3 regions of the Microbacterium sp. NPDC055683 genome follow, and region 3 is predicted to be linked to each of the others. Evidence: predicted binding sites of a transcription regulator. Region 3 holds the regulator's gene; each other region holds the start of a gene.

Region 1 (9,548 bases), on a different contig from region 3:
GTCGTCGCGGCGGTCATCGACGACGACCTCGACCTGGCCGGCCAGCTGCCTCCCGGCGCGCTCGTGCGCTTCCGCCCCGTCTGACCGCGGCCGGCCACCCGCAGGACACCGCCGGTTCACCCTGCGCCGGTAGCGGTAGAGGGTGATCCTCCCCGCGCTCATGCCCTCCCTCCTCGTCGGCGCGCTCGCCGCGGCTCCCCTCGCGGCATCGCCAGCGCCGGACGAGGACGGCTCCTACAGCAGCAAGCAGCCGTATGTCGCTCCGACCGAGGCCGACATCGCCGCCTACCAGCCGGCGCCCGACGGGTACCGGCCGCTCGCGACCGAGTCGGTCGCGCGCCACGGCTCCCGCGGTCTGTCGAGCTACAAGTACGACGCCCTGCTCCACCTCGTCGCGCAGACCGCGCTCGCCGAGGGCGGGTTCGTCTCGCCCGAGATCGGAGCGGCGTTCGTCGCGAACCTCGACGCGATGACCGCGGCGAACGTCGAGAACGGATACGGGATGCTCACCGGGCAGGGCGAGACGCAGCATCAGGGCATCGGGCAGCGCGCGGCCGAGCGCAATGCCGACCTGCTCTCGCAGGGCGGTCGGATCGTCGCCGAGACGTCGGGCGAGGCGCGCGCGACGGAGTCGGGGGAGAGCTTCCTGCTCGGGCTCGGCGTGGAGGGCGTCGAGCTCGACGCGCGCCCCGACCTGCTCTACTTCCACGAGGTCGAGAACCCCGACGGCTCCGAGAAGGCGGCCGGATCGCCTGAGCGCGAGCGCGCGGAGGCGTACCAGGCGTACATCGAGGAGCAGACGGACGACGGCGGCACGATCGCCGCCGCCATGGACCTCATCGAGGAGCTGCCGCGCTCCGTGGAGGTCGCCGACGACCTCCTGTCCGGCATCTTCACCGCCGAGTTCATCGCGGCGATCGGCTCCGACGAGGAGCACACCTGGTTCAACACGGCCGACGGCACGCAGACGGGTGCGATCGCCTGCGCCGAAGGCGCGGATCCGGCCGCCGATCCGGATGCCTGCGGCGATCCGGAGAAGTCGATCGAGAGCTCGGTCGACGCCGCGATGACCCTGTACAACCTGTACATCATCGCCGCCGACATGGAGGAGGAGAACGTCGCGCCGCACGCGTTCGACTTCGCGCAGTACTTCGCCGGCCGTGAGGAGGACGCGGAGTGGTTCGCGTATCTGCTCGACGCGGAGGACTTCTACGAGAAGGGGCCGAGCCTGGCCGGCCACGACGAGACGTACCGGGTGGCGGAGGCGCTCCTCGACGACTTCTTCGCGACCATCGACGCCCGAGCGGCGGGCGGCGACGTCGCGGCGACGTTCCGCTTCGCGCACGCCGAGACGATCGTCCCGTTCGCGGCGCTGCTGAAGCTCCCCGGCTCCGCGGTCGCGGCGCCGGACGATGCCACGCCCGAGTCGATCGCCGACGTGTACAACGTCGCGGACAACCCGTGGCGCGGCGCAGAGGTGACCCCCATGGCCGCGAACGTGCAGTGGGACGTCGTCGCGCGCGACGGCGTCGATCCCGCGACCGGAGCCGCCTACACGCCGCTCGTCCGCATGCTCTCCAACGAGCGGGAGATCCCGTTCGCGGACGGCTGCACCCCCGTCGCCGAGGGATCGCACTGGTACAAGACGACCGAGGTGAAACGCTGTCTGACGGGGGTCGAGACGGCGGAGAGCCCGCTCATCGCGGTCGCAGCGCCCGAGCCGGAGCCGACGGCCGAGCCGACGGCGACGGCGACGACCCCGCCGACGGCGACGCCCGCTGCCGGTGCGCCGCTCGCCGCGACCGGCGCGGCCGTCGACTCGTGGGGAGGGGCAGGTGCGACGGCAGCGCTGGGCGGCGCGGCGCTGGGCGGCGCGCTGCTCGTGCCCGCTCTCATCCGCCGTCGCGCCGCGCGCGTGCGATCGCCGCGTCCGTGACGCGGGCCTCCTCCGCCGTGCGCGGAGGGGGATGATGTCGTCATGGGAGTGTTCGCGGAGCGCGATGACGAGGAGCAGCACGCGTGGGCGGCACTGCCGTCCGAGCCGGTCGAGCCGGAGCCTCCTTCGCGACGACTCGACGCTCTGCCGTCGCCCGACCCGGCGGCGGTGGACGCCGCCGGGTCCGGCACGGCGTCGTACTCGATCGTCTTCCCCGTGACGCCGCCGCCTCCCGCGGCAGCGGACGTCGCCGCCGGCGCACCGGGGCCGGATGGCGATCCGGCCGGGCCCGATGTCGGCGCGCCCTCCTAGGCTGGAGGGCATGCAGACGACACGGAGCGTGCGGCCGTTCGAGGTCATCAGCGAGTACGAGCCGAGCGGCGACCAGCCGAAGGCCATCGCCGAGCTCGCGGCGCGCATCAACGCGGGCGAGACCGACGTCGTCCTCCTCGGCGCCACGGGGACGGGCAAGTCGGCCACGACCGCGTGGCTCGTCGAGCAGGTGCAGCGGCCGACCCTCGTGCTCGCCCACAACAAGACGCTCGCGGCACAGCTCGCCAACGAGTTCCGCGACCTGCTGCCGAACAACGCCGTCGAGTACTTCGTGTCGTACTACGACTACTACCAGCCGGAGGCGTACGTCCCGCAGACCGACACCTTCATCGAGAAGGACTCGTCGATCAACGCCGAGGTGGAGCGGCTGCGCCACTCCACGACGAACGCCCTCCTCAGCCGACGCGACGTGGTCGTGGTGAGCACGGTGTCGTGCATCTACGGTCTCGGGTCGCCCGAGGAGTACCTGCGTGCGCTCGTGGCGCTGCAGGTGGGCGAACGGTACGACCGCGACGCCATCATCCGCCAGTTCGTCGCGATGCAGTACAACCGCAACGACGTCGACTTCTCGCGCGGCAACTTCCGGGTGCGCGGCGACACGATCGAGATCATCCCCGTGTACGAGGAGTACGCCATCCGGATCGAGCTCTTCGGCGACGAGATCGAGGGGCTCTACCGGCTCCATCCGCTCACGGGCGATGTGCTGGAGAGGCTGGACGCCGTCGCGATCTTCCCCGCCACGCACTACGCCGCGGGCACCGACACGGTTCAGCGCGCCATCAAGACGATCGAGGAGGAGCTCGCCGAGCGGCTGCAGGAGCTCGAACGGCAGGGCAAGCTCCTCGAGGCGCAGCGGCTGCGGATGCGCACGACCTTCGACCTCGAGATGCTGCAGCAGCTCGGCTTCTGCTCGGGCATCGAGAACTACTCGCGCCATCTCGACGGCAGGGAGGCGGGCGAGCCCCCTCACACTCTGCTCGACTTCTTCCCCGACGACTTCCTCCTCGTCATCGACGAGTCCCACGTCACCGTGCCGCAGATCGGCGCGATGTACGAGGGCGACGCCTCGCGCAAGCGCACGCTCGTCGAGCACGGCTTCCGGCTCCCCAGCGCCATGGACAACAGGCCCCTGCGGTGGGACGAGTTCAAGAACCGCATCGGCCAGACGGTGTACCTCTCCGCGACGCCGGGGCGCTACGAGATGGGCATCGCCGACGGCGTCGTGGAGCAGATCATCCGACCGACGGGGCTGGTCGACCCCGAGATCGTCGTCAAGCCCTCGAAGGGGCAGATCGACGACCTGCTCGAGGAGATCCGCGTGCGCGTGGAGAAGGACGAGCGCGTGCTCGTCACGACGCTCACGAAGAAGATGGCGGAGGAGCTCACCGACTTCCTCGGCGAGCACGGCGTGCGCGTGCGCTACCTGCACTCCGACGTCGACACGCTGCGCCGCGTCGAGCTGCTCACCGAGCTGCGACAGGGCGTCTACGACGTGCTCGTCGGCATCAACCTCCTGCGCGAGGGACTCGACCTCCCCGAGGTGTCGCTCGTGTCCATCCTCGACGCCGACAAGGAGGGGTTCCTGCGCTCCGGGACGTCGCTCATCCAGACGATCGGCCGAGCCGCCCGCAACGTGTCGGGCCAGGTGCACATGTACGCCGACAACATGACCGACTCCATGCGGAAGGCCATCGAGGAGACCGAGCGGCGCCGCGAGATCCAGACGGCGTACAACCGCGAGCACGGTATCGACCCGCAGCCGCTCCGCAAGCGCATCGCCGACATCACCGACTCGCTCGCGCGCGAGGAGGCCGACACGGCCGACCTGCTCTCGAAGCGCGACTCCGCGCGGACGAAGTCGGGCAGGGGCAAGAGCCCCACCCCGCGCCTGCGAGAGGGCATCGCGGCCGAAGGGGCGAACCAGCTCGAGGAGACGATCGCCGACCTCACGGGGCAGATGCTCACGGCCGCGGAGGAACTGAAGTTCGAGCTCGCCGCGCGCCTGCGCGACGAGGTGCAGGACCTGAAGCGGGAGCTGCGGCAGATGGAGAAGGCCGGACACGCGTGAGACCGCACGCGAGGTCGATGCGTGCGATCCGCGCGTGCATCGAGGGGTGCGCGGATCTTCGAATCCCCTGAGTGGACACGTCGAACAAACGTCCAGATGTCGGTGGGACTCCGTAGGATTGTCGGGTGCCCATCACCCCTGTCGCCTCGTCCGGAAAGATCAGCGTCCGCGGCGCCCGCGTCCACAACCTCAAGAACGTCGACCTCGACATCCCGCGCGACGCCCTCGTCGTGTTCACGGGGCTGTCCGGCTCTGGCAAGTCGAGCCTGGCGTTCGACACGATCTTCGCGGAGGGGCAGCGCCGGTACGTCGAATCGCTGAGCGCGTACGCGCGCCAGTTCCTGGGACAGGTCGACCGGCCGGACGTCGATCTCATCGAGGGACTCAGCCCCGCGGTCTCGATCGACCAGAAGTCGACGAACCGCAACCCGCGCTCGACGGTCGGCACCATCACCGAGATCTACGACTACCTCCGCCTGCTGTGGGCGCGCATCGGCGTGCCGCACTGCCCGCAGTGCGGGGAGCGCATCCAGCGGCAGACGGTGCAGCAGATCGCCGACCAGCTGATGACGCTGCCGGAGGGCACGCGGTACCAGGTCGTCGCCCCCGTCGTGACGCAGAAGAAGGGGGAGTTCGTCGACCTCTTCAAGGAGCTCGCGGCGAAGGGGTACGCACGCGCCGTCGTCGACGGCGACCTCGTCCAGCTCGCCGAGCCGCCCGTGCTCAAGAAGTCCTACAAGCACGACATCGCGGTGGTGGTCGACCGTCTCGTCGCGCGCGACGACATCCTCGGCCGTGTCACCGACTCCGTCGAGACCGCGCTCGGGCTTGCCGGCGGCGTGCTGCAGGTCAACTTCGTGGACGAGGAGGGCGACGACGCCTGGCAGTCGTTCTCGGAGAAGCTCGCCTGCCCGAACGGGCACCCGCTTCAGCTCACCGAGATCGAGCCGCGCACGTTCTCGTTCAACGCGCCGTTCGGCGCCTGCCCCGCCTGCTCGGGGCTCGGCACGCGCATGTCGGTCGACGTCGAGCTGATGCTGGGCGACGAGGAGCTCTCCATCCGCGAGGGCGTGATCGTCCCGTGGACGACCCAGGGCAAGGGGCTTTTCCAGTACTACGAGCGCCTCCTCGAGGGGCTCTCCGACGAGCTCGCGTTCTCGCTCGACACCCCCTGGCGCGCGCTGCCGCAGATCGTGCGCGATTCCGTGCTGCACGGTCAGGACTACAAGGTCAACGTGCGCTTCAAGAATCGCTGGGGGCGCGAGGTGCGCTATGCGAGCGGGTTCGAGGGCGTCGTGCCGTACATCGAGCGCCAGTACGCGCAGGCCGAGACCGACACGACGCGCGCCCGCTGGGCGGAGTATCTCCGCGAGGTGCCGTGCCCCGTGTGCGACGGCGCGCGCCTCAAGCCCGAGGTGCTCGCGGTGAAGGTCGACGGCCGCTCGATCGCCGAGACGGCGGACCTCAGCCTCGAGGACGCCCTCGCCATGATGGACGGCGTCGTGCTCACCGACCGCGAGAAGCAGATCGCGGCGCAGATCCTGCGCGAGATCCGCGTACGGCTCGAGTTCCTCATCCAGGTCGGGCTCAACTACCTCACGCTCAGTCGCGCCGCCGGCTCGCTCTCGGGCGGCGAGGCGCAGCGCATCCGCCTCGCCACGCAGATCGGAACGGGTCTGACGGGCGTGCTCTACGTGCTCGACGAGCCGTCGATCGGCCTGCACCAGCGCGACAACCGCCGGCTGATCGAGACCCTCGTGACGCTCCGCGACCTCGGCAACACGCTCGTCGTCGTCGAGCACGACGAGGAGACCATCGAGGCCTCCGACTGGGTCGTCGACATCGGGCCGCGCGCGGGCGTCGAGGGCGGGGAGGTCATCCACTCCGGGCCGTTCGAGGCGCTCGTCGGCGACGAGCGCTCGCTCACGGGCGACTACCTCTCGGGCCGTCGCGAGATCGCCGTGCCGAAGAAGCGGAGGAAGATCGACCGCAAGCGCACGCTCGGCGTCGTCGGCGCCCGCGCGAACAACCTGAAGAACGTCACCGCGGAGTTCCCGCTCGGCGTGCTCACGGCCGTGACGGGCGTGAGCGGCTCGGGCAAGTCGACGCTCGTGAACGACATCCTGTACGAGGTGCTCGCGCAGCGCCTCAACGGAGCGCGCACCGTTCCGGGCAAGCACACCCGCGTCACGGGGCTCGAGCACCTCGACAAGGTCGTGCACGTCGACCAGGCCCCGATCGGCCGGACGCCGCGATCGAACCCCGCCACCTACACGGGCGTGTTCGACCGCATCCGCAACCTGTTCGCGGAGACGCCGGAGGCGAAGGTCCGCGGCTACAAGGCGGGGCGCTTCAGCTTCAACGTCAAGGGCGGTCGCTGCGAGGCGTGCTCGGGCGACGGCACGCTGAAGATCGAGATGAACTTCCTCCCCGACGTGTACGTCGACTGCGAGGTCTGCCACGGCAAGCGGTACAACCGCGATACCCTGCAGGTGCACTACAAGGGCAAGAACATCGCCGAGGTGCTCGAGATGTCGATCGCGGAGGCGGAGCGCTTCTTCGAGCCGATCCAGGCCATCCACCGCTACATGAAGACGCTCGTCGACGTCGGCCTCGGCTACGTCCGCCTGGGCCAGGCGGCCACGACGCTGTCCGGCGGCGAGGCGCAGCGCGTCAAGCTCGCGACCGAGCTGCAGAAGCGCAGCAACGGCCGATCGATCTACGTGCTCGACGAGCCGACCACCGGCCTCCACTTCGAGGACGTGCGCAAGCTCCTCGAGGTGCTCAACGGCCTCGTCGACAAGGGCAACAGCGTCATCGTCATCGAGCACAACCTCGACGTCGTGAAGTCGGCGGACTGGATCGTCGACCTCGGACCCGAGGGCGGCTCCGGCGGGGGCACGATCGTGGCCACGGGGACCCCGGAGCAGGTGGCGCGGACGGACGGCAGCCACACCGGCGCGTTCCTCGCGGAGGCTCTCGGGATGGCCGAACGGCAGCGCAAGGCCGGCTGACGTGGCCGACCAGCTGCCCTACAAGCCGCGCGCCGGCGAGATCCCGACGAATCCGGGGGTGTACCGGTTCCGGGATGCGGGCGGGCGCGTCCTCTACGTCGGAAAGGCGAAGAACCTGCGCCAGCGGCTGTCGAACTACTTCGCGCCGCTCCACACGCTGCACGAGCGCACCCGTCGGATGGTCACGACCGCCTCCTCCGTGGAGTGGACGGTCGTGCCCACCGACGTCGACTCGCTCCAGCTCGAGTACCAGTGGATCAAGGAGTTCGACCCGCCGTTCAACGTCCGGTACAAGGACGACAAGTCCTATCCGTTCCTCGCCGTCACGCTCGGCGACGAGGCGCCGCGGGTCATGGTGACGCGCAACCGGCGCATCGCGGGAGCGAAGTACTTCGGGCCCTACCCCAAGATCTGGGCCGTGCGCGACACGATCGACCTCATGATCAAGGTGTTCCCCATCCGAACCTGCAGCGACGCGTCGTACAAGCGTGCGATGCAGACCGGCCGGCCCTGCTTCCCGGGCCAGATCGGCAAGTGCGGGGGGCCCTGCTCCCACAGGGTGACGATCGCGGAGCATCGCGCGGTGGTCGACGACTTCATCGCCTTCATGAACGGCGGGGACGAGCGCTTCACGCGCGAGCTCACCGCGCGCATGAAGGAGGCGGCGGCGGCGATGGACTACGAGCAGGCCGCGGTCTACCGCGACAAGCTGGCGTCGATCGACGCGGTCCTGAACAAGAGCGCGCTCGTCCTCCCGGATGACGCGGAGGCCGACCTGTTCGGCATCGCCGAGGACGAGCTCTCCGCCGCCGTCCACCACTTCGTGATCCGCGGTGGACGCGTGCGCGGCGTGCACTCCACGACGATCGACAAGGAGCTCGACATCTCGGGCCCCGAGCTCGTCGACCAGATCCTCCAGCGCGTCTACGGCGATGCGGAGCCCGCCGACGTGCCCCGCCGTGTGCTCGTCCCCGTCCTCCCGCCCGACGTCGCGGAGCTCGAGGAGTGGCTGGCGGCCAAGCGCGGCCGGCGGGTGGAGATCGCCGTCGCACAGCGCGGGCAGCGCGCCGAGCTGCTGCGCAACGCCACGCTCAACGCCCAGCAGGCGCTGCTGCGTCACAAGACGCGCCGCACGAGCGACTACGCCTCCCGGACCGAAGCGCTCGCCGACCTGCAGGAGGCGCTCGGGATGGCCGAGGCTCCGCTGCGGATCGAGTGCTTCGACATCTCGCACCTCCAGGGCACGAACGTCGTGGCGTCGATGGTCGTCTTCGAGGACGGCCTGCCGCGCAAGGATCAGTACCGCTCCTTCTCCATCGCGGAGACGACCGACGACACCGACTCGATGCACCAGGTCCTCACGCGTCGGCTCGCCCACCTCGACCGCCCGGAGGACGCGGAGCCCGACGCCGCGGAGCTCGCCACGAGCGACGAGGGCGAGATCGTCACGGGTCCTGCACGGCGACGGCGCTTCGCCTACCCGCCGCAGCTCCTCATCGTCGACGGCGGCCAGCCGCAGGTGGCCGCCGCCGCGCGGGCGCTCGAGGAGAGCGGGCACACCGAGATCGCGCTGTGCGGGATCGCCAAGCGCCTCGAGGAGCTGTGGCTGCCGGGGGAGGACTACCCCGTCATCCTCCCGCGGACGTCGGAGGCGCTGTATCTCGTGCAGCGCCTGCGCGACGAGGCGCACCGGTTCGCGATCACCCACCAGCGCAAGCGCCGCAAGCGCGACATCCGCACGGTGCTGAGCGAGGTGCCGGGCCTCGGCGACGCTCGCATCCGCGCCCTCCTGCGTCATTTCGGGTCGGTCGCCGCCCTGCGGGAGGGGACGATCGCGCAGATCGAGGAACTGCCGGGGATCGGCCCCAAGCTCGCGGCGACGGTCTTCGATCACCTGCATCGCGACGACGGGGCGGAGGACGGCGCCGCCGCGCAGGCGGAAGATCGGTAGGCTGACCGCGATGGCTGACACGGCGGGCGAGTTCCTCATCGTCACGGGTATGAGCGGCGCCGGCCGCTCGACGGTCGCCAACGCCCTCGAGGACCTCGACTGGTACGTCGTCGACAACCTCCCGCCGCAGATGCTGCGTCCTCTCCTGGACCTGTCCGGGCGCCTCGGGGAGCAGCTGCCGCGCGTCGCGGCCGTGGTCGACGTGCGCGGACGCGACCTCTTCGCGGAGCTCCCCGCGGCGGCGCA
Region 2 (9,548 bases), on a different contig from region 3:
CGTGATGAATCGGATGAGCGGGTCGAACAGGCCGACGTCGATCATGATGCCGAAGTACATGATCGCGAACATGAGCAGCGCGGCGGTCGGGGCCATGTCGCCGATGGCCGAGATGACCATGTCGCCGATGCCGAGGCCCGCACCCGCGAACAGCCCGAAGATCGTCGGCACGAGGATGAGCGCCACCATGGGCGTGAGGCGCTTGGTCATGATGAGCACCATGAACGCGAGGATCATGGTGAATCCGAGGATCACGAGCATGTGACGTCCTTGTCGTCGAGCCGGTCCGCGTCGTCGCGATCGGCGGGAGAGCGTACCCGGGTGACGCTACGGTGCGACGCCGCTCCCGCGGACGATGCGCGCATTGTGCGGGCATCTGCGCGTTGAGCGGGTTGTGCGCATTCTGCTCGACCCCGACGGCGGGGATACTCGACGTATGCGGTTCACGACGAGGGTGTTCGCGATGCAGGTCGCGGCGGCCGCGGTCGTGATCGCCGTGTGCATCTCGGCGTTCGCCGTGCTCGGCATCGGGCAGCTGCGCGACGAGGCGGAGTCGACGGCGCTCGCCGTGGCGCGCACCGTCGCGAGCGACCCGCAGGTGCGGGCGGATGTCGCCGCCTCCGCGGGCGAGGAGGCGCTCGACGCCGATGCCCTGGCGGATGGCCCGCTGCAGGCGTATGCGGCGGGGATCGTCGCGCGCACGGACACGCTGTTCGTCGTCATCGCGAACGACCTGGGCCTGCGTCTCGCCCATCCCGACCCCGCGCTCCTCGGCGAGCGCGTGAGCACCGACTTCGCCCGCGTCATCGCGGGGGAGGAGGTCATCGCCTGGGAGCGGGGGACGCTCGGCGAGTCGGTCCGCGCCAAGGTGCCCGTGCTCTCACCGGATGGCGATGCCGTCGTCGGCGAGGTGAGCGTCGGGATCGCGCCGTCGCGCGTCTTCGCCGACGCGCCGCTGCTCGTCGGCGTCTTCGTCGTCATCGCGCTCGTCGCGCTCGGCATCGCCGCGCTCGTGTCCTTCCTCATCCGCCGTCGTCTCGAGCGGCTCACGCGCGGGGTCCAGCCGGAGGAGCTGGGCGGACTGCTGCAGAGCAGGGCGGCCATCCTCGAGGGCGTGCACGACGGCGTGCTGGCCGTCTCGGACGACGGCCTCGTGCGCGCCGTGAACGACGCCGCGGGCCTGCCGGAGGTCGTCGGCCGCCGGCTCGACGAGCTCGAGCTGCCGCCACGGCTCCGCGCGGCTCTCGACCAGGCGCTCGGAGGGGAGCCGCTCGTGCACGCCGAGCTCGTGCTCGCCGACCGCGTCGTCTACGTGGAGGTGCGTCGGGTGCACCACGGCCCGCGATCGCTCGGCGTCGTCGCCGTCCTCCGCGACCGCACCGACGTCGTCGCCCTCGCGGAGCGGCTCGACGCCGTGCGGGCGGCGACCAACGCGCTCCGCGCGCAGCGGCACGAGTTCGCCAACCGCATGCATGCCGTGCGCGGCATGATCGCGGCGGGCAGGGTCGACGAGGCCCAGGATCTGCTCGCGGAGTTCTCCGAACGCGGAGCCATCCCCGAGGAGGCGGGCATCGAGGTCGACGAGCCGTTCCTGCGCTCGTTCCTCGCAGCGAAGCGCATCGAGGCGCGCGAGCGGGGCGTCGACCTGCGGATCGGGGAGGACACCTTCGTCGTGGGGATCGTGGCCGAGGCCGAGGATGTCGCCGCCGTGCTCGGCAACCTCGTGGACAACGCCGTCACGGCGGCGTCCGCGGGAGAGGAGCCGCGGTGGGTCGAGGTGTCGCTCCTGGATGCGGGAGACGAGCTCGCGCTCACCGTGACCGACTCGGGGCCCGGGGTCGACGAGCCGGAGTCGGTGTTCGAGAAAGCGCGTCAGGCGGAGGATGATGCGACCGAGCGCGTGCACGGACGCGGGATCGGTCTGCCGCTCGCGCGGCGCTTCACGCGCCGACGCGGCGGCGAGCTCTGGCTGGCGGAGCCGCGCGGGGAGGGGCACGGCGCGGTGTTCGCGGCGCGGCTTCCCGGCGTCATGAGGGAGAGGGAGACATGACCGGCATCCGGGTGCTCATCGTCGACGACGATTTCCGCGTGAGCGGCATCCACCGCGACCTCGTCGACGCCCGCCCGGGCTTCACGGCGCTGCCGCCCGTGCGCGATGCGGCGTCCGCGCGCATCGCCATCCGCGATCTCGGGCCCGACCTGCTGCTCCTCGACGTGTATCTCCCCGACGGCGACGGCATCGAGATCGGCCGCGAGGCGGGCATCGACCGCTTCGTGCTGAGCGCGGCCGACGACGTGCCGACCGTGCGGCGTGCGCTCGCGTCCGGGGCGCTGCACTACCTCGTCAAGCCGTTCGATCCGCGGGCACTGCAGGATCGACTCGACCGATATCTGCGCTACCGCAATCTGCTCGCGTCGGGGAGCGTCACGCAGGAGACGATCGACCGGGCGGTCGGCGTCCTCCATGGCGGCGCCGCGCCCGCGCCCGCTCGGGCGGGAACGCAGCAGCTCCTCCTCGATGCGCTCGCGGAGGGGGAGGCCTCCAGCGTCGAGCTCGCGGCGCGGACGGGGGTCTCGCGGGCGACGGCGCAGCGCCATCTCGCCGAGCTCGCCGCCCGCGGCGCGGTCGAGGTCTCGCTTCAGTACGGCACGGCAGGGCGCCCCGAGCACCGCTACCGGGTGGTGTGACGGGGCGCGGTCTCCTCCGGGCCGTGGTGCGGGCCCTTCGCGCTCCGGCGCGGTTCTCAGGCGCCGAGGACACCGAGCATTTATCGAAAGAATCTTCGATAAATGTGTTGACAGCGGGATGCCTCCACGGTAATTTTGTTCTATGGAGCCGTCTCCCTCGTTCACCTCTCTCGCTGACGGGCTGCGTGTCGCGGTCGCGGGGCTGGACGTGGCGGGTGCCGCCGCGGGGGAGCTTGCGCGGCTGGCCGAGACGCTGGGGGAGGTGCGGCGTCTGGCGGATGCGGCGCTGGTGCCGGTGGCGGCGGAGATCTCCCGGCAGTCGCGTCGTGAGCTCGGGAAGGACTCCTTCGCGCGGAAGCAGGGGTTCACGGGCGCGGTGGCGTTGCTGAGCGCGGTCACCGGGATGGCCTCGGCGGAGGCGTCGCGGCTGATCCGGGTCGGTGAGGCGACCGCGCCTCGTGCGAACCTGATCGGGGAGACGCTGCCGTCGACGCATCCGCATGTGGCGGACGCTGTCCGGGATGGCCGGTTGAGTGCCGCCTCTGCCGGCCTCGTCGTCGCGATGCTGGACCGTGTGGCCGTGCGGGCGGGGGATGCGGCGTGTCTGTCGATGGAGGAGATCCTCGTCGCCCGGATCCCGGGTCTCACCGGCGACGAGGTGCGCCGGCTTCTTCTGGATGTCGAGGAGCATCTCGATCCGGATGGGGCGGAGCCGCGGGAGGAGGGGCGTCGGGATGCGCGGATGCTGTCGTTCCGGACCGGACGCGACGGGATGGTGACGGTCACGGGCCGCCTCGACCCCGAGACGGCGGCGCCGGTCGTGGCGGCGATCGACCGGATCGTCACACGGAACATGCGCCGCAACGAGCACGAGCCCGATGAGGCGATGCGTGACCGGCGCACACCGGGGCAGATGCGGGCGGATATCCTCGCCGACCTGGCCCGTCACACCCTCGGCTGTGACCGGGTCCCGACGCGTCCGATCGCGACGATGGTCGTGAGGATGGGCCTGGACGACCTCACCGCCGCGCTCGACACCCACGACAGCACGACGGACAGGGCAGGGCAGGCGGGTGTCGCGTTCCGCACGCCGAGAGGCGGAGCAGGCGCGAGGAGCGACGGCGGGGCGGGCGCCGTGGTCCGGGTCGATGGGATCGAGCAGCCCCTCACCGCAGGAGCGATCCGGCGGATGGCCGCGGATGCGGAGATCATCCCGGTCGTCCTCGGAGGGAATAGCGAGATCCTCGACCTCGGACGCGCGAGGCGCCTGTTCACGCCCGCGCAGAAACTCGCCATCGCCGAACGTGATCAGGGGTGCGCGTTCTGCGGCGCCCCACCCTCCCACACTGTCGTGCACCACATCCGATGGTGGTCGAGAGGTGGCGGCACCGATCTCGACAACGCGATCCTGCTCTGCACTGCCTGCCACCACCGGGTCCACGGCGACGGATGGGACATCCACCTCGAAGGCACCGGCCGTGACGCCATCCCCTGGTTCACCCCACCAGCCTGGCTCGACCACACCAGAACACCCCGCCGCGGCGGACCCACCCGCTACCACCTCGCCGCCTGAGCGTGGGCGCGGGCGCGGGTCCCGGTCTCAGGCGGTGGCGATCTCCGACGGTTCCAGGCGGTGGCGATCCCCGACGGTGCCGCTGTGCCGGTCTCCCGCCGCCCGCGTCAGTCGATGCCGAGCTCGCGGCGCAGGCGTGCGACGTGGCCCGTCGCCTTGACGTTGTACAGCGCCTTCTCGACGACGCCGTCCTCGTCGAGCACGAACGTCGACCGGATGACGCCCTCGACGATGCGTCCGTAGCTGTTCTTCTCACCCCACGTGCCGTACGCCTCGTGCACGGCGTGGTCGGGGTCGCTCAGCAGCGTGAACGTCAGACCGTCGCGCTCACGGAACCGGCGCAGCTTCTCCGGCTCGTCGCGCGAGATGCCGATCACGGTGTAGCCGGCGCCCTCGAGCGAACCCAGGCTGTCGCGGAAGTCGCACGCCTGCTTCGCGCAGCCGACGGTGAGCGCCTCGGGATAGAAGTAGACCACGACCCGACGCCCGCGCAGGTCGGCGAGCGAAACGCGCTCGCCATCCTGATCGGCGAGGGTGAAGTCGGGGGCTGCGGTACCGGGTTCGAGGCGCGTCGTCATAGGCCATCCACCCTACCGGCGGCCGTCGGGAGACGGCCGCCGGCGGGCCTCATGCGGCGACGGCCAACGGCGCCCGCCGCCCGAGCGCGGCCCCGAGCAGCACCGTGCGCATCGCGCGCTCGGCGCCGTCCGTCACGAACTCGGCGCCCCGCGCGAACGCCTCCGGAAGGGCGACGGGCGATGGCAGCACGCACTGGATGGCGTCGATCCCCGCCCCGTACACCGCTTCGGCGTGCACGCCGATCGTGCCGGCGAGCGCGAGCACGGGCTTGCCGTGCCGCTTCGCGCGCACGGCGACCTCGGCGGGGATCTTGCCGTGGGGCGTCTGCACGTCGATCGACCCCTCCGCCGTGATGACGAGGTCGGCCCCGGCGATCTCGCCATCGAGGTCGACCGACTCGAGCATCACCTCGAATCGCGGAACGAGCGTCGCGCCGATCGCGGCCAGCCCGGCGCCGAGGCCGCCCGACGCCCCCGTGCCCGGCGCCCGTCGCAGATCGACTGATCCTCCCGCGACATCGCGTTCGAGGGTGCGCGCCCAGCGCTTCAGCCACTTCGCCATCCGCTCGACCTGGCGCGGGCTCGCACCCTTCTGCGGCCCGAACACCCGCGCCACCCCCGCCGGCCCCGTCAGGACGTTCGTCGGATTGCACGCCACGACGATCTCGGTCTCGGCGAGTCGCGGATCGAGCTGCGCCGTGTCGATGCGGGCGAGCCGGGAGAGGCCTCGCGCGCCGTCGGGGATGTCGCGCCCCTCGGCATCCAGCAGACGGGCGCCGAGAGCGGAGAGGGCCCCGGCTCCGCCGTCGGAGGTGCCGGAATCGCCGCACCCGACGAGGATGCGGCGGCATCCGCGGTCGAGGGCGGCACGGATGAGCTCGCCGACGCCGCGCGTCGTCGTGCGCGTCGGATCGCGGTGGTCGCGCGGGACGAGGCTCAGCCCCGCGGCCGCCGCCATCTCGACGACCGCCGTCGCCCCGCCGTCGACGATGCCGAAGCGGCTGGCGACGGGAGCGCCGACGGGCCCGGTGACCTCGCGCTCGACGAGCTCGCCGCCGAGCGCCGCGACAAGCGCGGCCGCGGTGCCCTCCCCGCCGTCGACGAGCGGGAGGCAGCGGATGCGGGCATCGGGGACGACGCGCCGGACGCCGACGGCGATGGCATCGGCGACCTCGTCGGAGCCGAGTGACTCCTTGAAGCCGCTGGGCGCGATGAGGACGGTGAGGGGTGCGGACATGACGGCTCCTTCTTCGGAACGGATGGGAGGGGGAGAGAGGTCAGATGACGGCGGGCACGCCCAGCAGGGGCCAGAGGAACACCGCGGCGACGAGCACGGTCGCGATGGCGAACGGGGCCACGAGGAGTGCGAAGGCCAGCAGTTCGCGACGGTCGAAGCACGCGACGCCCTCGACGTCGGAGAACAGGGCGACCGGCTTCGCCGACGACGTCAGCGTGAGGCAGAATCCGGCGGCCGCCGTCGAGGCGAGAGCGGCCGACGTCGGGTTCAGCCCGGCGGCCGCCGCGAGCGGGAGCACGACGGGCAGGAGCACCGTGGCGCGCGCCGACCGCGACGGCACGACGAGATGCGCTCCCGCCGAGACGAGCACGATCGCGAAGAGGGCGGCGAACGGGGTGCCGCCTCCCAGCGCCCCCAGCGCGGCGTCGGCGAGGCGATCGGCCGCGCCGGTCGAGACGAGGGCGGAGCCGAGCGCGAGCGTCGCGGCGAGGAACAGCAGGAGCGACCAGGGCACGGCGGCGAACGCGGGCTTGGGGGCGACGACGCCGACAGCCGGCAGCAGCACGGCAATGGCTCCCGCCATCGCCACGATCGCCGCGGGCAGCCCGTGCAGCGGCTCGGTCGCCCACAGCACGATGACGATGACGAGCACGGCGAGCGCGCGCCACTCGGCGGCGGAGGGGCGCACACCGTGCAACGACCGGTGGCGCGCGCGGAGGGCACGGGCGATCTCGGTGACGTCGACACGGCGATCCCGGCGCTCGAGGAAGCCGAAGAGCATCACCTCGGTCGCGACGGCGCAGGACACGAGAGCCACGGGCAGGCCGAGCGCCGCCCACAGCAGGAAGTCGACGCGGTCGCCCGTCGTGAGGCGGATGAGCTCGGCCGCGATGAGGTGCGCGCCGGCGCCGAGCAGCGACGCCATGGCGGAGAGGAGGATGACGGCGGGGAAGAGGAGCGAGAATCCGACCTGCAGCCGCCTGCTCGCGAGGGGCTGGGCGAGCCCGCGGAAGACGGGGACGGCCAGCGCCGCGCGGCCGCTCGTCGACGGCACGGCGAAGGCCGTGAGCACGAGCGCCGCCGTCGTCAGATGGGCCAGCGCGCGCACGGATCGTGCGCGGCCGATGAGAGCGGCGGCAGCGCGCTCCACGACACCCGACGACGTGAGGCCCGCCGCGAGCACGCACGAGCCGATGAGCAGCCAGACGGTGTCGTCTCCGAGAGCGGCGAGGAACCCGTCGGCGGGGAGCGCCCCCGCGAGCACGAGGGCGAGACCGGCGCCGATCGCGATGACCGTGTCGTCGACCCGCGTGAGCAGCCATCCCGCCGTCGCAGCGCCGAACACCGCCGCGACGGCGCGGCCGTCGTGGTCCCACCCGTCCGTCGCCAGCCAGGCGGCGATCGCCGCGGCGACGACACCGGCGGCACGGAGCGCGGGAGCGGCGATCCGGCGGGAGCGGGCGTCCCGGCGGGAGGGGGCGGTGCCGGCGGGGGCGGCGAGGGCTGCGGCGGACATGGAGACCACCCTGCCGACGCGCGCTAAGGCGCCCTCCAGGCCCGCGTGAGCGCGCTCTTACGGAGCGCGGGATGCTCTTAGAACAGGTCCTCGAGCTCGGCTCGCTCGCCCGTCGCGTCCGCGATCGCGAGGCGCGCGGCGAACCATCCGGCCATCCCGTGCACCCCCGGGCCGGGAGGCGTCGACTGCGAGGCGAGGTACACGCCGCGCACCGGCGTGCGCCAGGGTGCGGGGCTCAGCACGGGGCGCGCGAGCAGCTGGTCGACGGCGACGGACCCGCCCGCGAAGTCGCCCCCCACGGCGGACGGGTTGTACGCCTCGAGGTCCGTCGCCGTCGCCGAATGCGACGCGAGGACCCGGTCGCGGAAGCCGGGCGCGAACCGCTCGATCTGGCGTGTGATCGTCTCCGTCGCGTCGAACGTCGAGCCGTTCGGCACGTGGATGTAGCTCCACAGCACGTGCTTGCCCTTCGGTGCGCGGGTCGGGTCGAGCACGCTCGGCTGCACCGTGAGCACGTACGGGCGCTCCGAGATGCGGCCCTCCGCGACCGCGCGCTCGCTCGCCTCCATCTCGGGGCGCGTGCCGCCGACATGCACGGTCGGCGTCAGCCGCACATCCTCGTTCGCCCACGGGACGGGGCCGTCGAGGGCGAAGTCGACCTTCGCGGCGCCCGGACCGTATCGGAACGACCGGATGGCGCGTGCCCAGCGCTCGGGAACGCCCGGCAGCGTGAGCGCGAGGCGCGGCGCCGTGGCGAGCACGAGCACGTCGCCGCGCGCCGGATCGCCCCAGTCGAGATCGCGGAGGTCGTCGATGCGCCGCCCCGTCTCGATGACGCCGCCGTGCGCCCGCAGGTCGTCCGCGAGCGCGTCGGGCACGGCCTGCGCCCCTCCCACGGGGAACCCCCATCCGTCGGCGTGCGCCTGCGCCGCCAGCAGCAGACCGCCCGCCGCGGCCCCGACCGAGGGGATGACCGTGGTGAGGTGAGCCATGACGCCCGTGAGGAGCGCCTGCGCCTCCTCGGTGCGGAACGTCCGGCGCCCGAGCGCCGTGCCGAGCTCGAGCGCGCGCAGCCCGAACCGCGCGGCGACGATGGGATCCCTCGGGATCCTCAGCATCTGGTTGCCCGTGAAGTCGGACACCCCCGCGATCCGCCGTGCGAGTGGGCGCAGCACGGCCTTCCACGCGCGCGCATCGGGCCCGAGGGCGTCGGCGGTCCGCCGGATGTCGCGCCACGCGACAGCCGCGCGGTCCCCGTCGAGCGGCTGCGCGTACGACGCGTCCGGCACGATCCAGCCGACCTTCTCGCGCATGCCGAACGCCGCGAAGAACGGCGACGTGAACGCGGCGGGATGCACGGCGGAGCAGACGTCGTGACGGAACCCGGGGAGCGTCAGCTCCGCCGTGCGCGCGCCGCCGCCGATGCCCTCGTGCGCCTCGACGACGACGACGTCGAAGTCGGCGCGTGCGAGGGCGACCGCCGCCGCGAGCCCGTTGGGACCGCTGCCGATGACCGTCGCGCGCCGCCTCGCCATACGGCCATCCTGCCAGACGGGCGCCGCCGCGGAACCGTCAGACGAAGGCGCCGACCCCCGTGAGATCGCGGCCGATGAGGAGCGCCTGCACGCTCTCGGTGCCCTCGTACGTGTGAATCGCCTCGATGTCGGCGAGGTGCTGCATGACGCGGTACTCGAGGAGGATGCCGTTCCCGCCGAGCATGTCCCTCGCGGTCCGCGCGATGTCGCGCGCCGTGCGCGTGCAGTGGTACTTCGCGAGCGACGCCTGCGTCGGGCGCATCGCCCCCGCCGCCTCGAGGTCGGCGAGACGCCGCAGGTACAGCTGCATCGACGTGAGCTGCGCGAGCATCTGCGCGAGCCGCTCCTGCACCATCTGCGCGCGGGCGAGCGGACGGCCGAACTGCTCGCGCTGCCCGCTGTACGCGAGCGCCGCCTCGAA
Region 3 (9,548 bases):
GGCCGACGAGGCCGTCGATGTACCTGGCCTCGAAATCGTGCGTCTCCGCCACGAGCAGGCGCAGGTCGGCGACGCCGTAGCGGCTGATGCCGGCCGCGAACACGTCGGTGCCGGCGAGGGCGCACAGGACGGTCCATCCCCCCGCCGACCCGCCGCGGACGGCGAGCCGTGCGGGGTCAGCGAGCCCCTCTGCCGCGAGCCCGCGCGCGGCGGCGGCGACGTCGTCGACGTCGACGACGCCCCATTCGCCGCGGAGCCGCTCGCGGTAGGCGCGCCCGTAGCCCGTCGAGCCGCCGTAGTTCACGTCGAGCACCGCGATGCCGCGGCTCGTGAAGTACGTGATCGCCAGGGAGAGCGATCCGGCCACATGGGCGGTCGGCCCGCCGTGGACGAGCACGAGGCAGGGCGGCAGCTCGTCGTCCCGGCCCTCGGCGACGGGGCTCGTGGGCGGATAGTGGAAGGCGTGCACCTCGCCGGACGGTCCGTCGAAGGCGACCGCCCTGGCCTCAGGCAACCACTCCGGGTCGAGGGAGGACACCCCGCCCCGCACAGCGGTCAGGGTCCCGAGAGCGAGATCGAGCAGCCAGATCCCCCCGGGCGTGCGCGGACCCGCGCCCGTCAGCAGGGCGCGGGCACCGCGGACGTCCTCGACGTGCATCTCTCCCAGCACGGTGTCCAGGTCGGTCACCGTGCCGCCGTCGATGAGGACGAGACGGTCGCGCCCGTTCGTCTCGACGGCGAGGATGCGTCCGTCGGCCAGCGGGGAGTACCAGCGCGTGCCGAGGTTCCAGAGCGGTCCGCCGGTGTCGGCGTCGACGGAGCGGACGACGACCACCTCGTCGCCCCGCGCATCCAGACGGGCGCGGTGCAGGTTCCAGCGGGCGGGGCCGCCGGCGCGGATCGGCGGGTCGGCGGAGAACAGCAGCGTGTCGTCGGAGACCCACTCCGGCTGGAGCGCGGAGATCTCCGCGCCATCGACGCGCCCTCCCGCGAGCGTTCGCCACTGCGCGATCCGGCCGTCGGCGCCGAGGTCGCCGATGCGCAGCTCCGCGGCGTCCCACGGCATGTCGGGATGGTCCCAGGCGATCCAGGCGAGGCGGCCGGCGCGCGGGGAGGGGAAGGCGAGGAAGTCGCTCCCGGCGACGACGCTGACGATCCGGTCGGGCCGCCCCGCCGCGGAGCCGTCGAGCGGCACCGTCACGATGTCGCGCGTCACCCGCCGCCCGTCCTGGCGCTCGCGGACGGCCCACAGCCGCCCCTCGGCGAGCACGAGGTCGCCGTACGCGGCGTGCTCGTCCGCGGGGGTGAGCGCGACGGGCACGCCGCCGGCTGCGAGGGCGTACACGCGCTGATCCGACTGCTCGACGAACAGGAGCGTCCCGTCCGGACCGGGGATCCACGCGCCGCCGCCGTACTCGTGCACGCGCGACCGTGCGCTCCACGGGGAGGGGAGCACGATCCCGCCGTCCGATGCGCGGCGCACGGCGGTGCGTCCGCGCTCGGAGGGCACTCCCTCGGCCCACCAGACGTCGTCGTCCGCGAAGCGCGCGCCCGACAGGCGGGGCGCCGACACCGCGATGTCGGCGGCGGCGAGGGGCGAGGGCCAGGAGCCGTAGGGGAGCGTCTGCGTCATGCCGTCCACGCTATCCGGCGCCGCCGGACGCCGGGCAGGCGCGATGCGGCACCGCGGGATCAGACGGCGCGCAGGATGGCGACGACCTTGCCGAGCACGACGGCCTCGTCGCCGAGGATGGGCTCGAACGCCGAGTTGCGCGGCAGCAGCCAGGTGTGCCCGTCGCGCTGGCGGAAGGTCTTCACCGTCGCCTCGCCGTCCACCATGGCCGCGACGATGTCGCCGTTGTCGGCCGTCCCCTGCGAGCGCACGACGACCCAGTCGCCGTCGCAGATGGCCGCGTCGATCATCGACTCGCCCGTGACCTTGAGCATGAACAGATCGCCCTTGCCGACGAGCTGGCGGGGGAGCGGGAAGATCTCCTCCACGTGCTGCTCGGCCGTGATCGGCACGCCGGCGGCGATGCGGCCGACGAGCGGCACGAGCGCGGCGTCGCCGACGGAGGGGGCGGCGTCGGCCGGGTTCTCCACGGCGGAGCCGGGAAGGTCGATGAGCACCTCCATCGCCCGGGTCTTGCCCGGGTCGCGTCGCAGGTAGCCGCTCAGCTCCAGCTGCCCGAGCTGGTGCGTCACGCTCGAGAGCGACTTCAGGCCGACGGCGTCCCCGATCTCCCGCATGCTCGGCGGGTATCCGTTCACCTGGATGGACCGCTGGATGACCTCGAGGATGGCGAGCTGCTTCTCGCTGAGGTTCTTGCGCCTGCGCGTCCGCGGCTTCTCGCCGCGGGTCTGGGCATCCGTCATGTCCGTGCTCCTTCGCTGCCCCGAGCGGATGTCGGTGGTGCGTGATGTGGTGATCCCGTTGAGAAGACGGTATCGGATGCGACACGGATCCGAGGAGATTTGTTCGAGCGTGTCGCATGCGGGACCGTAGGCCGCTTCGAAGACAACTCTTGACACGCCCGGCACCTCGAAGATACATTCGGAACATCGCTTCGGGCCTGCGTCTCCCGGCCGAGATGCAGGTTCGAAGCGGCCCCGAGGAAGGAACCGACATGAGCACCATCCGCACAGCCCCCGCCCGTCGAACGCGGCTGCGCCTCACCGCGCGCGGTCGGCGCGTCGTCGCCGCCCTCGCGGCGGCCCCCGTGGTGACGGCGATCGGTCTCGGCGTGCTCAACGGCGGCGGCGCGCTGGGATCCAGCGAGGCGGGCGTGCCTGCGGGCGGGTTCGAGACCGTGACGGTGCTCGCGGGCGACACGCTGTGGGGGATCGCGGAGGAGATCGCCCCCGACGCCGACCCGCGCGACGTGGTCGACGCGATCGTCCGCCTCAACCGCCTCGACGGCGGCGGGGTCGACGCCGGCGCGGAGATCGCCATCCCCGCGGCCTACGCGTCGGCGGACTGAGCCAGGCGCTCACGCCCTAGCATGGATGGGGTGACCGCCACCCTCGACGACCTCCCCTTGCGCGACGACCTCCGCGGACAGCAGCCGTACGGCGCTCCCCAGGCGCCGTTGCCCGTCGCCCTCAACGTCAACGAGAACACGCACCCGATCCCCGACGACGTCGCCGACGACATCGCCGATTCGGTGGCTCTCGCGCTCCGCGATGTCAACCGGTACCCCGACCGCGAGTTCACGACGCTCCGCGAGGGCTTCGCGGACTACCTCGGCCACGGGATCGAGCCCGCGCAGATCTGGGCGGCGAACGGCTCGAACGAGGTGCTCCAGCACATCCTGCAGGCGTTCGGAGGACCGGGTCGCACGGCGTTCGGCTTCGCCCCCACCTACTCGATGTACTCGCTGCTGACACGCGGCGTGGGCTCGACGTTCGTGGCGGGCGAGCGTGGCGCCGGCTTCACCCTCACTCCGGAGAGCGCCGCCGAGCAGGTCGCCGACGCGCGGCCCGACGTCGTCTTCCTGTGCGCGCCGAACAACCCCACGGGGACGCCGCTCGAGAACGACGTCGTCGAGGCCGTCTACGAGGCCGCGCGCGGGATCGTCATCGTCGACGAGGCGTACCGCGAGTTCGCCCCGCGCGACGTGCCGTCGGCTCTGCAGCTGCTCCCCGGCCGCGAACGTCTCGTCGTCTCGCGCACGATGAGCAAGGCGTTCGCGTTCGCGGGCGCGCGAGTGGGGTACCTCGCCGCCGATCCCGCTCTCGTCGACGCCCTCCGCCTCGTCCGGCTGCCCTACCACCTGAGCGCGCTCACGCAGGCCGCGGCCTCGGCTGCGCTCCGCCACTCCGACACCATGCTGTCGATGGTCGACGACATCGTCGTCCAGCGCGATCGGATCTCCGCCACGCTCGAGGCGCTCGGCTACACGGTCTACCCGACCTGGTCGAACTTCGTCCTGTTCGGCGGGGTCGACGACGTCCGCGGCACGTGGCAGGCGCTCTACGACCGCGGGGTCCTCATCCGCGACATCGGCATCCCCGGTCACCTCCGGGTGACGGCGGGCACGGAGGAGGAGACGAGCGCGTTCCTCGACGCGCTCGCCGAGATCGGCCGCTGACGGCGGGGAGCGCCCGCAGGCGCGCCGATAGAATCGGTGCATGACCCGAATCGCGCGCCGCACCCGTTCCACGAGCGAGTCGACCATCGAGCTCGAGCTCGACCTCGACGGCACGGGGAAGAGCACCATCGAGACGAGCGTGCCCTTCTTCGACCACATGCTCACGGCGTTCGCGAAGCACTCCCTCACGGACCTCTCCGTCAGGGCGACGGGCGACACCCACATCGACGCGCACCACACCGTCGAGGACACCGCGATCGTGCTCGGACAGGCGATCCGCGAGGCGCTCGGCGACAAGGCGGGCATCTCGAGATACGGCGACGCCCTGGTCCCGCTCGACGAGGCGCTCGCTCAGGCCGTCGTCGACATCTCGGGCCGCCCGTACCTCGTGCACACGGGGGAGCCGGCCGGGTTCGAGCAGCACCTCATCGGCGGCCACTTCACGGGCTCGCTCGTTCGCCACACGTTCGAGGCGATCGCGTTCAACGCGGGCCTCACCGTGCACGTGCGCGTCCTCGGGGGCCGTGACCCCCACCACATCGCCGAGGCCGAGTACAAGGCGTTCGCGCGCGCGTTCCGGCAGGCCAAGGCGCTCGATCCGCTCGTGGACGGCATCCCCTCGACGAAGGGCGCGCTGTGACGGCGCGTCCGCAGGTCGCCGTCCTCGACTACGGCTCGGGCAACGTCCACTCGGCCGTGAAGGCCCTCGAGGCCGCGGGCGCCGACGTGGCGCTGACCCGCGACCGCTCCACGGTGCTCGATGCCGACGGCCTCCTCGTGCCCGGAGTGGGCGCCTTCCAGGCCGTCATGGAGCAGCTCGACGCCATCCGCGGAGGAGAGCTCATCGAACGGCGCCTCGCCGGAGGGCGGCCCGTTCTGGGGATCTGCGTCGGCATGCAGGTGCTCTTCGCGCGCGGCATCGAGCGCGGCGTCGAGACCGAGGGCCTCGGCGAGTGGCCGGGGACCGTCGCGCAGCTCGACGCGCCCGTCGTGCCCCACATGGGCTGGAACACGGTGGACGCGGGCGAGGGGTCGCGGCTCTTCCGCGGGCTCGAGGGCGAGCGCTTCTACTTCGTGCACTCCTATGCGGCTCAGCAGTGGGAGCTCGACGTCCAGGCGCCGTTCCCGCAGCCCGTCCTGACGTGGGCGCACCACGGCGGTCCCTTCCTCGCCGCCGTCGAGAACGGCCCGCTGTCGGCGACCCAGTTCCACCCCGAGAAGTCGGGGGAGGCGGGTATCCGCCTGCTGCGCAACTGGGTGGACGGCCTCGCTCCCGCGCTGTGACGGCATCGAGTTGGAGCAGGGGCCGCGGGCGGTCTAGTCTCTTGACTCGTGCGTCCGCGGGAGAGGCCCGCGTGCACGAGGAGCCATGAACGATTTCGCGTCCACACCCGCACTGACCCTGCTCCCCGCCGTCGACGTCGCCGACGGCAAGGCCGTCCGCCTGACGCAGGGCGAGGCCGGCTCCGAGACGAGCTACGGCGATCCGCTCGAGGCCGCCGACAACTGGAAGAGCCAGGGTGCGGACTGGATCCACCTGGTCGATCTGGACGCGGCGTTCGGCCGCGGGTCGAACGCGGGCATCCTGCGGAAGGTCATCAAGCACGTGCGCGGCGTGAACGTCGAGCTCTCTGGCGGCATCCGCGACGACGCCTCGCTCGAGGCCGCCCTCGAGAGCGGCGCGCAGCGCATCAACCTCGGCACGGCCGCGCTCGAGAACCCCGAGTGGACGGCATCCGTCATCGGGCGCTACGGCGACGCGGTCGCCGTCGGGCTCGACGTGCGCGGCACGACGCTCGCCGCCCGCGGCTGGACGCAGGAGGGCGGCGACCTCTGGGAGGTGCTCGAGCGCCTCGAGGAGGCGGGCTGCAGCCGCTACGTCGTCACCGACGTGACGAAGGACGGCACGCTGCGCGGGCCGAACATCGAGCTCCTCCGCGAGATGACGTCGCGCACGCCGAAGCCGGTGGTCGCGTCGGGCGGCGTGTCGAGCCTCGACGACATCGCCGCGCTGCGCGACCTCGTCCCGCTCGGCGTCGAGGGAGCGATCGTCGGCAAGGCCCTCTACTCGGGCGCGTTCACGCTCGCCGAGGCGCTGGATGTCGCCGGATACTGACGGCCTCTCCGACTCCGCCGGCGTCCCCTGGGAGGGGCGCCGGTTCCATCCCAACCCCGCCGCGGGAGACGACGGCTCGGCCGATCCCGCCCTGTGGGATGCGCTGACGGGATTCCGCGCCGGTCGCGCGTCCGCGCGCGAGGTCGTCGACGCGCTGCGCGGCGCGCGCGTGCTCGTCCCGCTCGTCGCGGAGAAGGGCGACGAGGGCGTCGGAGCGCACGGGCTCGCCGTCGACAAGACGCAGGAGCTGTCGATCGTGACGGTCTCCGCGCCGGACGGTCGCAAGGTGCTTCCGCTCTTCAGCTGCGTCGAGACTCTCTCGGCGTGGGATGCGGCTGCCCGGCCGATCCCCGTGGCGGGCCCCCGCGCGGCGCTCGCGGCCGCGGGGGAGGACACCGACCTCATCGTGCTCGACCCGACGAGCCCCACGGAGTTCGTCGTGCGCAGGCCCGCCGTCTGGGCGATCGCGCAGAACCAGGCCTGGGAGCCCTCGCCAGAGAGCCCGGACGTGTTCCTCGCGCTGCAGGCGAGCGTGGGCGGCGAGCTGGCCGTGATCGACCTGGCTGTGGAGGCCGGCGACCCGGAGGCGCGCCTGCGGGGCCCGGAGCTCGTCGTCCGGCTCCGCCTCGTCGACGGCCTCGAACGCGCGGAGGTCGACGCGGTCCTGCAGCGCCTGGCGCGCCGCTGGGCCGCGGACGACCGCATCGCCGTGCTCGTGGACTCGCTGCAGGTCACGCTCGAGCGCGGCTGAGGCGGCCGCCCTCGGCTCGGACGGCCGGACGCCTCAGATGACGGGGCCGGTGTACTTCTCGCCCGGGCCCGCCCCCGGCGCGTCAGGAATGAGCGACAGCTCTCGGAAGCGCAGCTGCAGCGATCGCAGGCCGTCGCGGATGGGTCGAGCGTGCATGTCGCTGATCTCCGGGGCGGCGGCGGTGACGAGGCCCGCGAGCGCGTTGATGAGCTTGCGCGCCTCGTCGAGGTCTACGAGCTCGTCGGCGTCCGCCGCGTCGGCGAGGCCGAGCTTCACCGCTGCCGCGCTCATGAGGTGGACGCAGCTCGACGCGATGACCTCGACGGCGGCGACGTCGGCGATGTCACGGACGGCCTCGGTGGCGGCCGCGGCGCGCTCCTGCTCCTCCCACCGCGCGTGGCGGTCGGCGTCGTGGATGGGCTCGTCGGACGGAATGGCGCTCATGGACCGCTCTCTGGTAGACTTTTGCGGGCTCCGGAGTTCGCTCCGGACGAAAGAGGATTCAGTTCCCACCCGCGCTTGCCGCTCCAGGCTACCGGGTCATGCACACTCCGCTCGCGTCCGCGCGGGTCGATCAGGGTGTCGAGCCGATGTCGATCGTCGTGCTCGGGTGGATGCTGAACTCTTCTCCCGCCCGCGCCGCGACCCTCGCGACACGGTGGCTCGAATCACGCACCCAAGGAGTTCCGCATCAGCGATCCCCGCACCAACGAGCGCATTCGCGTGCCAGAGGTCCGACTCGTCGGCCCGGCAGGCGAGCAGATCGGCGTCGTCCGTATCGAGGTGGCACTGCGCCTGGCGCAGGAGGCCGACCTCGACCTCGTCGAGGTGGCCCCCAACTCGCGTCCTCCCGTGGTCAAGATCATGGACTACGGGAAGTTCAAGTACGAGGCCGCCCAGAAGGCCAAGGAAGCGCGCCGCAATCAGGCGAACACGGTCCTCAAGGAGGTCCGCTTCCGCCTGAAGATCGACCAGCACGACTACGACACCAAGCGCAAGCGTGCCGAGGGCTTCCTGCAGGCGGGCGACAAGGTCAAGGCCATGATCCTGTTCCGCGGCCGTGAGCAGTCGCGCCCCGATCAGGGCGTGCGCCTGCTGCAGAAGTTCGCGGAGGACGTCGCGGAGTTCGGGTCGGTCGAGTCGCGCCCCACGATCGACGGCCGCAACATGGTGATGGTGATCGCCCCGCATCGGAACAAGTCGGAGGCGAAGGCCGAGCAGAACGCCGCGCGCGCAGCGACCAAGCAGGCGCAGCGCGAGGCGAAGACGGTCGCCGCGGAGCCCGCGGCGGAGTAGTCCCCCGAACTTCCCGCTTCGGCGGGTTGCACATCACGTCGCCCACCGGGCGCAGACGCAAGGAAAGAAGAAGATGCCGAAGCAGAAGACCCACTCGGGCAGCAAGAAGCGCTTCAAGATCACCGGCAGCGGCAAGATCAAGAAGCAGCAGGCGGGCATGCGCCACAACCTCGAGCACAAGTCGAGCCGCCGCACCCGTCGCCTGAACCAGGACCAGGTCATCTCGGGCAACGACCTCAAGGTCGTCAAGAAGCTCCTCGGTCGCTGAACCGCGACGGACGTTCGTTAGGAAGTATGAAGAATGGCTAGAGTCAAGCGCGCAGTAAATGCGCAGAAGAAGCGTCGCGTCATCCTCGAGCGCGCCTCGGGCTACCGCGGTCAGCGTTCGCGCCTGTACCGCAAGGCGAAGGAGCAGGTCACCCACTCCCTCGTCTACGCGTACCGCGACCGTCGCAAGCGCAAGGGCGACTTCCGCCGCCTGTGGATCCAGCGCATCAACGCCGCGAGCCGCCAGAACGGCCTCACCTACAACCGCCTCATCCAGGGCCTCGGCCTGGCCGGCGTCGAGGTCGACCGCCGCATCCTCGCGGAGCTGGCCGTCCACGAGCCCGCGACGTTCGCGGCCCTCGTCGACGTCGCCAAGAAGGCTCTGCCCGGCGACGTGAACGCGCCGAAGTCGGCTGCGTGATCTGACACGCCTCGCGAAGAGGGCGCCCCTGAGGGGCGCCCTCTTCTGCTGTCTCTAGACTTGAGGGCGTGCTGGAGAATCCCCGATCGCCGCGAGTGCGGGCCGTTGCGAAGCTGGCGAGGCGCGTCGCCCGCAAGGAGACCGGGCTGTTCCTGCTCGAGGGCCCGCAGGCGGTCCGCGAGGCCGTGGCGTTCCGGCCCGACGTCATCGTGGAGCTGTACGCCACGCCGACCGCGCTCGAGAAGCACGCGGACCTCCGGTCTGCGCTCGTCGACGAGGGCGTCGAGATCGAGTTCGTCACGGAGGACGTGCTGGCCGCCATGGCGGACACCGTCACGCCGCAGGGCTTCGTCGCGGTCGCGAAGCAGAACCCGACCGCCCTGAAGGACGTCTTCTCCGCGCGACCGCGCCTCGTCGCGATCTGCGAGGAGGTGCGCGATCCCGGCAACCTCGGCACGATCATCCGCGCCGCCGACGCCGTGGGCGCCGACGCCGTCGTGCTGACGGGCCGGACGGTGGACCCCTACAACCCCAAGGTCGTCCGGTCGACGACGGGATCGCTCTTCCACGTGCCCGTGGTCGTGGGCGCCGATCTCGCGGACGTCG

What was found. Region 3 encodes LexA, which represses DNA repair genes until DNA is damaged. Its sites were predicted from a motif close to TCGAACANNTGTTCGA; they were not measured.
Region 1: the regulator LexA is predicted to act here: its motif matches at 4,418-4,433, upstream of uvrA (excinuclease ABC subunit UvrA).
Region 2: the regulator LexA is predicted to act here: its motif matches at 2,772-2,787, upstream of ACWGPF_RS11815 (DUF222 domain-containing protein).

Annotation. Positions count from the first base shown of each region.
Region 1 is NZ_JBSHGQ010000025.1:2,513-12,060, reverse strand. Features, by position in the region: gene ACWGPF_RS10825 (5-oxoprolinase subunit B/C family protein) at 1-84, shown strand, start outside; gene ACWGPF_RS10820 (histidine-type phosphatase) at 143-1,936, shown strand; gene ACWGPF_RS10815 (hypothetical protein) at 1,979-2,248, shown strand; gene uvrB (excinuclease ABC subunit UvrB) at 2,259-4,337, shown strand; gene uvrA (excinuclease ABC subunit UvrA) at 4,463-7,351, shown strand; gene uvrC (excinuclease ABC subunit UvrC) at 7,353-9,302, shown strand; gene rapZ (RNase adapter RapZ) at 9,313-9,548, shown strand, end outside.
Region 2 is NZ_JBSHGQ010000029.1:14,366-23,913, forward strand. Features, by position in the region: gene ACWGPF_RS11800 (CitMHS family transporter) at 1-261, opposite strand, end outside; gene ACWGPF_RS11805 (ATP-binding protein) at 437-2,050, shown strand; gene ACWGPF_RS11810 (response regulator) at 2,047-2,688, shown strand; gene ACWGPF_RS11815 (DUF222 domain-containing protein) at 2,831-4,261, shown strand; gene bcp (thioredoxin-dependent thiol peroxidase) at 4,369-4,839, opposite strand; gene ACWGPF_RS11825 (glycerate kinase family protein) at 4,889-6,076, opposite strand; gene ACWGPF_RS11830 (SLC13 family permease) at 6,117-7,592, opposite strand; gene ACWGPF_RS11835 (phytoene desaturase family protein) at 7,670-9,127, opposite strand; gene ACWGPF_RS11840 (acyl-CoA dehydrogenase family protein) at 9,165-9,548, opposite strand, start outside.
Region 3 is NZ_JBSHGQ010000034.1:7,318-16,865, reverse strand. Features, by position in the region: gene ACWGPF_RS12900 (alpha/beta hydrolase family protein) at 1-1,633, opposite strand, end outside; gene lexA (transcriptional repressor LexA) at 1,693-2,376, opposite strand; gene ACWGPF_RS12890 (LysM peptidoglycan-binding domain-containing protein) at 2,628-2,981, shown strand; gene ACWGPF_RS12885 (histidinol-phosphate transaminase) at 3,012-4,091, shown strand; gene hisB (imidazoleglycerol-phosphate dehydratase HisB) at 4,132-4,731, shown strand; gene hisH (imidazole glycerol phosphate synthase subunit HisH) at 4,728-5,375, shown strand; gene priA (bifunctional 1-(5-phosphoribosyl)-5-((5-phosphoribosylamino)methylideneamino)imidazole-4-carboxamide isomerase/phosphoribosylanthranilate isomerase PriA) at 5,461-6,207, shown strand; gene ACWGPF_RS12865 (SseB family protein) at 6,191-6,958, shown strand; gene ACWGPF_RS12860 (DUF1844 domain-containing protein) at 6,992-7,402, opposite strand; gene infC (translation initiation factor IF-3) at 7,682-8,254, shown strand; gene rpmI (50S ribosomal protein L35) at 8,328-8,522, shown strand; gene rplT (50S ribosomal protein L20) at 8,556-8,942, shown strand; gene ACWGPF_RS12840 (TrmH family RNA methyltransferase) at 9,011-9,548, shown strand, end outside.